One region of the Halomonas sp. 3D7M genome, then DNA from elsewhere that is predicted to be linked to it. Evidence: predicted binding sites of a transcription regulator. Region 1 holds the regulator's gene; each other region holds the start of a gene.

Region 1 (3,135 bases):
TATTTTTCGCAAACTTTCTGTCGCCGACAACATAATGGCAATCCTGGAAACTCGTAAAGAACTCGATCGTAGCGCCCGGGAGCAGCGCCTTGAGTCGCTACTGGAAGATTTTCACATCACGCACATTCGTGACAACTTCGGCATGAGTCTTTCGGGCGGAGAGCGTAGACGTGTTGAGATCGCACGCTCCCTCGCGACAGAGCCTGCCTTTATTCTGCTTGATGAGCCGTTTGCCGGCGTTGACCCGATCTCAGTGGGTGATATTAAAACGATCATTCGAGCCCTCAAAAAACGCCATATCGGCGTACTAATCACTGATCATAACGTCAGGGAAACACTAGATATTTGCGATATTGCCTACATTGTAGGTGACGGTCATATCATCGCCAGTGGCCCCCCTCAGGAAATTCTCAACAACCAGCGGGTAAGAGACGTTTATTTGGGGGCTGATTTCCGCCTGTAAACAGCCACCTGCAAAAAAAATAGTAGTGGTGGCATAGTTATTGCACTTGCACCAAGCCATAACTCGCACTAGGGTGGAGCTTTCTGATTAACGAGTGGTTCTCAGATGGTCATGAAAGCTTCTCTTCAATTGCGTATCGGTACACAGCTGACCATGACACCTCAGCTGCAGCAGGCCATCGCCCTGTTACAGCTATCAACGCTGGACCTCCGTCAAGAAATTCAGCAAGCACTTGATGCCAATCCAATGCTTGAGCAGGAAGATGAGTTCGGCGAACAGGCCGTTAGTGAACCCCAGGAAGTTGAATGGTCCGAAAGCATTCCTAACGAACTCTCAACTGACAGTGACTGGTCAGACACTTATCAAGACCTAGGTAGCCATGGTGCCAGCAGCGAGGGGCCTGACTTTGAGCGTCAAGCCGCTGGTCAAAGTTTGCATGGCCACTTACTTTGGCAACTCGCCATGACAGATTTTTCACCACGCGACCATGCCATTGCTGAAAGCCTCATCGATGCACTGGATGCCAACGGCTACCTAACTCAACCTCTCAATGACATTCGCGAAGGACTTAAAGCCCAAGGGCATGAAGGCCTTAGCCAGCGTGAAGTTGAAACAACCTTGCTGCGCCTTCAACAGTTTGAGCCCACCGGTGTATTTGCTCGCGACCTGCGGGAGTGCTTAATGCTGCAGCTCGCCTCACTACCCGAAGATACACCGCTGCTGATGCCTGCCAAGCGCTTAGTGCGTCAATTTCTTGAAGCGCTCGGTAAAGATGATGTGCGTTTGCTAAAGCGGCGGTTAAGTCTAGATGATGAGCAGCTTGATGACGTAATCCGCTTGATCCGCAGCCTGGACCCTCGCCCCGGGAGCGCCTTTGGCGACACAGATGACAGCTACGTAACGCCAGATTTAGTCGTCCGCCATGACCACGAAGGATGGCACCTGGAGCTAAACCCAGAGGCACTGCCGCGCTTGCGCATTCAACCTGACTACGCAAGCCTCATCAAACGGGCTGACAAGAGCCAAGATAACCAATTTTTAAAAGAGCATCTCCAGGAAGCGCGCTGGCTCATCAAGAGCCTTTCAAGTCGAAATGATACGCTACTGCGGGTGGGCCGAGAAATCATAGCTCGCCAGATAGGCTTTCTGGAACACGGTGAAGAAGCCATGAAACCGCTGATCTTAGCCGATATCGCAGACGCCGTTGAAATGCATGAATCTACTATTTCCAGGGTCACCACCCAGAAATATATCCATACCCCGCGCGGTGTGTTCGAACTCAAATACTTCTTTTCCAGCCAAGTAAGTGGCCAGGACGGCGGCGACAGTCACTCCAGCACCGCCATCCGGGCTCGAATCAAAAAACTGGTGCAAGATGAACCGCCCGGCAAACCGCTCTCAGACAGCCGCCTCGTGGCGCTATTGGAAGAGGGTGGCATTAATGTAGCAAGGCGAACGGTGGCCAAATATCGTGAATCAATGGGTATTCCCTCTTCAAGCGAGCGCCGCCGTTTACGCTAATAAAACAGTGCTAACGAGACAAAGTCTGTCTAGGGGCTTTGCAATAGCGCAAAAAGGGTTACAATCGAAGAACAGTCCGATGGATAAGGAGCACGTCAATGCAAGTAAATATCACTGGTCATCACGTAGATCTGACTGACGCCTTGCGTGACTATGTAAATGAGAAGCTGGAACGCGTTGAGCGCCATTATGACAATATCACCACCGTACAAGTGACCTTATCTGTTGAAAAGGAGCGTCAGCAAGCTGCCTGCACCCTGCATGCTGCAGGTGCCGATCTACACGCAGAAGCATTAGACAATGATATGTATGCTGCGATTGATGCACTAGCGGACAAAATTGACCGTCAACTCGTTAAACACAAGGAAAAAGCACAAGCTCGCGCCCAAGGCGCTGGCGTGCGTTAACTCAATGACGTTGGAAACCATACTTCCCCCGGAGCGCGTGCTGTATGACGTCCCCGGGGGCAGCAAAAAAAGGGTGCTGGAATTTTTCAGCACCTTTATTGCGCAAAACACGCCAAGCCTAGATAGCCAAGAAGTCTTCAGCCGCCTGATTGGTCGTGAGCGTTTGGGTAGCACTGGAATAGGCAACGGCGTTGCCATTCCTCACGCCCGTAGCCCTCACTGCAGCTCGCCTATCGCTGGTTTTTTAAAGTTAGCCGAGCCTGTAGATTTCGATGCTATTGATGGCGATCCCGTCGACCTTGTTTTCGTACTTTTAGTACCCGAAGAGGCGGACGACACGCACTTAGCCTTATTAGGGCAAGTGGCGTCTATCATGAACAGCGTTGACACACGTCAGCAGCTTCGTAGAACGGCTAGCCAACGTGAGCTATTGGACCTTATAACAGCAAAAATTCGTGAACAACCTGTTACTTAAATAGTCCACCGCTAGACACTGCCTACGTTTACCTCCATTTTTATTGGCATGCCAAGAGAAACTCTATGCAATTGGTGATCATTAGCGGCCGTTCAGGGTCCGGTAAATCTATCGCCTTACAAGCGTTAGAAGATCTTGGCTATTGTGCCATCGATAACTTGCCCGCCATGCTACTCGGCTCCCTGGTGGATGAGCTTCGTGAGCAAGGGGCACGCCCCCAATTAGCGGTAAGTATCGATGCGCGCAATTTACCTGCTGCACTAAAGCAA
Region 2 (3,135 bases), on a different contig from region 1:
GGCGTATGGCCACCCACGCGATAGAATTCACCATCCGCTAACACACGCAGCAAGCGCGTTTGCGTTTCAGCGGGCATGTCACCAATTTCATCAAGAAACAGCGTTCCGCCGTTAGCCTGTTCAAAGCGACCTTGGCGCTGTTGCGCTGCCCCTGTAAACGCGCCCTTCTCATGGCCGAATAGTTCGGACTCAATCAAGTCCCGGGGAATTGCCGCCATATTCAGCGCTATAAACGGCTTGCCTGCTCGCGGGCTATGTTGATGGAGCGCCTGAGCAACACGCTCTTTACCGGTGCCAGACTCACCGTTAATTAACACCGTGATGTGGGAGTGGGAAAGCCGCCCGATGGCGCGAAACACTTCCTGCATAGCGGGCGCTTCACCAATAATCTCAGCACTCAACCCTTCCGGTACGCTGACCGGGCGCTGGCGCTCTCTTGCATGAGCGACCGCACGGCGCACCAGCGCCAGCGCTTCGTCCACATCAAAGGGTTTCGGCAGGTATTCAAAGGCGCCCCCTTGGTAAGACGCCACGGCACTGTCGAGATCCGAATGCGCGGTCATCACAATCACCGGCAGGTCAGGGTGTGCATCACGCACCCGGGACATTAAATCCAGCCCATCAATGCCGGGCATACGAATGTCAGTCACCAGCACATCCGGTGGATTTTCTAACAGTCGCTCCAGCGCGGTATCGGCGCGTTCAATACACTCTATATCCAGGTCTGGCTGCGCTAAGGCCCGCTCTAATACCCAACGGATGGCGCGGTCATCATCGACAATAACCACTCGTGCTACATCGGTTTGTGTCGCCTCAGTCATGACGCTTCTCCGGTGAAATTAACAACCAATGGAATCAGTAAACGAAATTCGGTATGCCCTGGGCGTGAGTCGCATTCGATCAATCCTTGATGTTGGTGCAAAATCGATTGAGCAATTGATAGCCCTAGGCCGCTACCTTCAGCGCGCCCAGAAACCATGGGATAGAAAAGCGTTTCACGTAACGTTTCAGGTATGCCAGGGCCATTATCAATAACCCCCACTTCACTGACTAAACGATGGCGTTCAGCCCCCAGCGTAAATTGGCGGCGTGCGCGGGTGCGCAGCATAAGTTCCGGCGAAGGCGTTGCTGCATCACTCATGGCCTGTACCGCGTTACGTGCCACATTCAACACCGCTTGAATCATTTGAGATTCATCGCCAGAAAGATCCGGCAAACTCGGGTCATAATCACGACGGATCTCAATATGCGGATGCTCGGCAATCAGCAGCGCTCGCACCCGCTCTAACACCTTATGGATATTGACCGGCTCATGTTTGACGATGCGATTGGGGCCCAACATGGAGTCGACCAAATCTCGCAGCCGATCCACCTCTTCCACAATAATATGGGTGAATTCACGCAGTGCAGGATCATCCAGATCGCGCTCCAATAATTGGGCAGCACCACGAATCCCGCCTAAGGGATTTTTAACTTCATGAGCCAAGCCCCGCGCCAACACTTTGATGGTCTCTTGCCGGGTGGTCAGCGCTTCTTCCCGGGAAATCTGCATTAGCCGATCACGGGGCTCTACTTCGAGTAATAGTTCATCGGCTGAAAGCGGGGTCACGGTGTAGTCCACCGTTAATGGCTCGCTGTTCAGCGGCGTAATGCGTGCTTCGCGTTGGGTATAGGGATGAAAGGCATCCCGCGCTTTAGCGAGGACATCATCAATACTCTCATCGCCCCCTAACAGAGTGTCTAAACTAATGCCCTGCACACGGCTAAAACTCACCGCTAGCAACGCTTCCGCTGCCGGGTTCATCCAACGAACACGGAGTTCACCGTCTAGCAGTAAGACTGCAGTGGTGAGGTGTTCAAGTAAGCGCTGGTACATGGCGTATCCTGAAGCGTCGCTGTAAAAAATAGCGTTATCGAGCGTATGAAAGAGAAACTGCAAAAAGCGCGCCAATTGGCCACTTGCACGGCTAATGAGCAGGGGGCGGGGATGTAGCGAGCCGTTATAGCGCAGTCCGAGCGGTCAGCCTGTCACTTATTGCACCATTATAGTGCGCATGACTCATCATCAATAAAAATACTCACCGCATCAGTGCGGCGCCGCAGACAGCGTTCTCCCCTTGCAAACAGACCTCTTCGTCTCACTATTCAGTGGTATAAAAAAACCCCGCCGAAGCGGGGTTTTAGGCCAGTCACACCCGAGGGAGTGATACTAGCTGCTGTGCTTAGCAATCGCTCTTAACAGCTGTAGTACATATCGAACTCAATCGGGTGAGTGGTCATGCGAATGCGCTCCACTTCTTCCATCTTGAGGTCGATGTATGCATCGATCATATCATCAGTAAACACGCCACCTTCGGTCAAGAACGCGCGGTCTGCATCGAGTGCTTCCAACGCTTGGTCCAGGCTGTTGGCAACGGTCGGTACTGACTTACCTTCTTCTGGCGGCAGGTCGTACAAGTTCTTATCCATGGCATCGCCAGGATGAATCTTATTCTTAATACCGTCGATACCCGCCATCAGCAGCGCCGCGAACGCCAGGTAGGGGTTAGCAGTCGGGTCAGGGAAACGTGTTTCAACACGCTTACCTTTCGGGCTGGCGGTATACGGAATACGGATAGAGGCAGAACGGTTACGAGCGCTATAAGCCAACATAACCGGCGCTTCAAAGCCTGGCACCAAACGCTTGTACGAGTTAGTAGACGCGTTCGTGAAGGCGTTCAGAGCACGAGCGTGTTTGATCACACCGCCAATGTAGTAAAGCGCCATTTCGGAAAGCCCAGCGTACTCGTCACCCGCGAACTGGTTCTGGCCATCTTTCCAGAACGACTGGTGTACGTGCATACCAGACCCGTTGTCGCCTACCAGCGGCTTCGGCATGAACGTAGCAGTTTTGCCGTAAGCGTGAGCCACGTTGTGGATCACGTATTTCATTTCCTGAACTTCGTCAGCTTTCTTCACCAGCGTGTTGAATTTAACGCCGATTTCGTTCTGACCCGCGTTAGCAACCTCGTGGTGGTGAACCTCAACGGTCTGGCCAATCGCTTCCAGGGTGTTACACATTGCACCACGCATGTCATGGAAACTATCAACCGGGGGAACCGGGAAGTAGCCGCCTTTAACGCGCGGGCGGTGCCC
Region 3 (3,135 bases), on a different contig from region 1:
TTATGGGGGACGGTCATCGCTATAAGCATACGGAGGCTTACAAAGCGCTGGCGGCACCGCATAAGCGTTTTCATGAAAGCGGTTTAGAAGCACTTAAGTTTGCCCGCCAAGGTGATCATAATGGCCTGCTTGCGGCACTGGCTATGATGGAAGAAGCCAGCAGTCAGCTAGCGCTCCAGCTTGATAAACTGATGGAGCATGCCGTTTATGAGGTTCCCCTTTCAAATGGGCGCCCTTCACCATTAGCAGATTCACCTTGATGACGTGCTGTGCGCCTGCCTAGCAGGCGTACACATATCACACCCTTTTATGCCATGCTGAGTGGGTTACTGCGCTTTTAATCACTCACTCAGCAGGGAAGGCAATGTCGCAGATCAAAAAGCTAGATCTCGCTTTACAGGGCGGTGGAGCGCACGGTGCTTATACATGGGGTGTCATCGACCGCTTACTTGAAGATGACCGTATCGAAATAGAGGGCATCAGTGGCACAAGCGCTGGCGCAATGAATGGTGTGGTCATGGCAGACGCCCTCACCCGCGGTAACAAAGAAACGGCTCGTCAAGCGTTACACCAGTTTTGGAAAGCGGTTAGCCGAGCGGGTATGGCAAGCCCAATTCGCCGCTCGCCACTTGATGTACTTACCGGAAACTGGTCTCTCGATCACTCACCGGGTTATGTGGCTATGGATCTTTTAAGCCGCTTGGTATCCCCCTACCAACTGAACCCTCTGAATATTAATCCATTGCGTGACATTGTCGCCGAACATATTGATTTCGAACGTGTAAGACGTTGTGAGCAGCTTAAGCTATTTGTGACAGCCACTAACGTTCGCACCGGGAAACAGCGCGTCTTTCGCCGCGAAGAGATGAGTGTAGATGCGGTGATGGCCTCTGCTTGCCTGCCATTTGTATTTCAAGCCGTTGAGATAGAGGGTGAAGCGTACTGGGATGGCGGTTATATGGGTAACCCAGCGCTGCTCCCGTTAATGGAGGAGTGCAGCGCACGCGATATTCTGTTGGTGCAGATTAACCCCATCAGTAGAGAAGAAGTCCCTACGTCTGCCTCAGCCATAATGAATCGACTAAATGAAATTACCTTTAATTCAGCCCTGATTAAAGAAATACGCATGATTGCGCTGCTTAAGCGCACCCTGGATGAACAGGGGATCGAAAATTGCTATCAGCAAGCTCTCTTCCACCGTATCAGTGGCGAACAGGCGCTAGAGGATCTCTCGGTATCCAGCAAAATGAACTCAGAGTGGGCGTTTCTATGTTACCTGTTTGAGCAAGGGCGAGAGGCCGCCGAACGCTGGCTAGAAACTCACTTTGAAGCGATAGGTGAACGTTCAACACTGGATATTGACGCTGTTTATTTGCACGAATAACCAGCACTCAGGTGTCGCACGTCTTCACCGCAGATGCGCCACCTTGGTGCATTACCAACCTGCTGAAACTCTCCATCCATCAAAAAAATACACATAAGAAACTGATTTTAAAATTAAAATAATCTTATGGCGAACTAATTGCTTCACTCTTACTGAATGATGGTAGGCGTGGACCAGGCCCAACGGGTACGAGTGCGTCGAACCTGCCCTTCAATGGCGAAGGCATGTTCTCGTTAACAACATAGCGCCTTTCCAAGCGCCATGTTTTGACCCACTCGTATCGTGCTCTGTGAGGCCATCCATGGACATTCGCAATAAAGCTAACCGCATTCGGCTATTAAACTTCTCTACCCCTCAAATGCGCGCGTTCCACTTTTCTTGGTTCGCGTTCCATATCTGCTTTTTTGGTTGGTTTGGCATCGCTCCACTGATGGCAGTGGTCCGTGAAGATCTATCACTCACCCAAACGCAGATCGGCAATACCATTATTGCCTCCGTTGCTATTACCGTTATTGTCCGCCTGCTCATTGGCGTGCTGTGCGATAAAATTGGGCCTCGTAAAACCTATACCGGTTTGTTGATGCTCGGCGCTGTGCCCGTTATGTGCATAGGTTTTGCCAATAGCTTTGAGACCTTCTTACTCGCTCGGCTGGCCATCGGAGCCATCGGTGCATCCTTTGTGATCACCCAATATCACACCACGATGATGTTTGCGCCAAATGTCGTGGGCACCGCCAATGCGACCAGTGCTGGCTGGGGGAACTTGGGCGGCGGTACGACGCAAATCCTGATGCCGCTGATCTTCTCAGGTCTACTAATGCTTGGCGTTAGTGAAACGCTAGGGTGGCGCTTAGCAATGGTGGTGCCTGGTGTCGTACTGTTTTTTACTGGGATTGGCTATTGGCTGTTTACCCAAGACGCTCCCGATGGCAACTTTAGCGACCTGCGCGCCCGCGGCGAGCTACCCGAAGCCACAGGTGAAAATAGCGCAGTACAAAGCTTTCTGACCGCAGCAAAAGATATTCGCGTATGGGCGCTGTTTATTGTTTACGGGCTCTGCTTTGGCGTCGAACTAACCATCAATAATATTGCCGCTATCTACTTCTTCGACAAGTTTGACCTGACCCTGGCAACCGCTGGTTTAATCGCTGGTTTATTTGGCCTAATGAATATTTTTGCCCGTACCCTTGGCGGCGTTTTTTCAGACCTGTTCGCTAAACAAGGCGGTTTAAAAGGGCGAGTCCGCTGGCTGTTTATCGCCTTGGTGTGTGAAGGAATAGCACTCATTGCCTTCTCACAAATGCACGTCTTAAGCCTCGCAATCGGCATCATGCTGGTCTTCAGCCTGTTTGTTCAAATGGCCGAAGGAGCAACATTTGGCGTGGTGCCCTTTATCAATAAAAAAGCACTCGGTGCTGTTGCCGGTATCGTGGGGGCGGGTGGAAACGTCGGTGCTGTATCCGCCGCCTTTCTGTTCCGTAGTGAAAGTCTTGGTTATCAACAAGGGCTTTTTTACCTTGGCGTTACCGTATTAGTGCTTGCTTCCTGTGTACTGGTAGTACGTTTCAGCGATACCACAGAAGCTGAAGAAGCAACTGCCTATCGTGATGCGGTTGGCGACGATACGAGCGCAGGCGCACTCTCGCTGCGTTAGTATTCACTTACCCCTCTGTATGCTTTATCCGCGACGATTTTTTACGACACGTTTTCGCGACACTTATCGCAACAGAGGGGATTTCATCTCAGGCGGG

What was found. The regulator sigma-54, encoded in region 1, starts transcription at its own class of promoters, with help from an activator protein. The targets are predictions, from matches to a motif close to TGGCACNNNNNTTGCTNT.
Region 2: glnL (nitrogen regulation protein NR(II)) is a predicted target of sigma-54. The motif match lies at 1,933-1,950, and genes of this name have one in related genera.
Region 3: INT22_RS09405 (NarK family nitrate/nitrite MFS transporter) is a predicted target of sigma-54. The motif match lies at 1,512-1,529, and genes of this name have one in related genera.

The regions. Positions count from the first base shown of each region.
Region 1 is NZ_JABUZF010000259.1:18,086-21,220, forward strand. It holds partial or broken gene lptB (LPS export ABC transporter ATP-binding protein) at 1-463, shown strand, start outside; gene INT22_RS16780 (RNA polymerase factor sigma-54) at 569-1,984, shown strand; gene hpf (ribosome hibernation-promoting factor, HPF/YfiA family) at 2,083-2,391, shown strand; gene INT22_RS16790 (PTS sugar transporter subunit IIA) at 2,396-2,866, shown strand; gene rapZ (RNase adapter RapZ) at 2,932-3,135, shown strand, end outside.
Region 2 is NZ_JABUZF010000010.1:2,847-5,981, reverse strand. It holds gene glnG (nitrogen regulation protein NR(I)) at 1-821, opposite strand, end outside; gene glnL (nitrogen regulation protein NR(II)) at 818-1,876, opposite strand; gene glnA (glutamate--ammonia ligase) at 2,236-3,135, opposite strand, start outside.
Region 3 is NZ_JABUZF010000173.1:20,889-24,023, reverse strand. It holds gene INT22_RS09415 (CZB domain-containing protein) at 1-260, shown strand, start outside; gene INT22_RS09410 (patatin-like phospholipase family protein) at 365-1,384, shown strand; gene INT22_RS09405 (NarK family nitrate/nitrite MFS transporter) at 1,686-3,038, shown strand.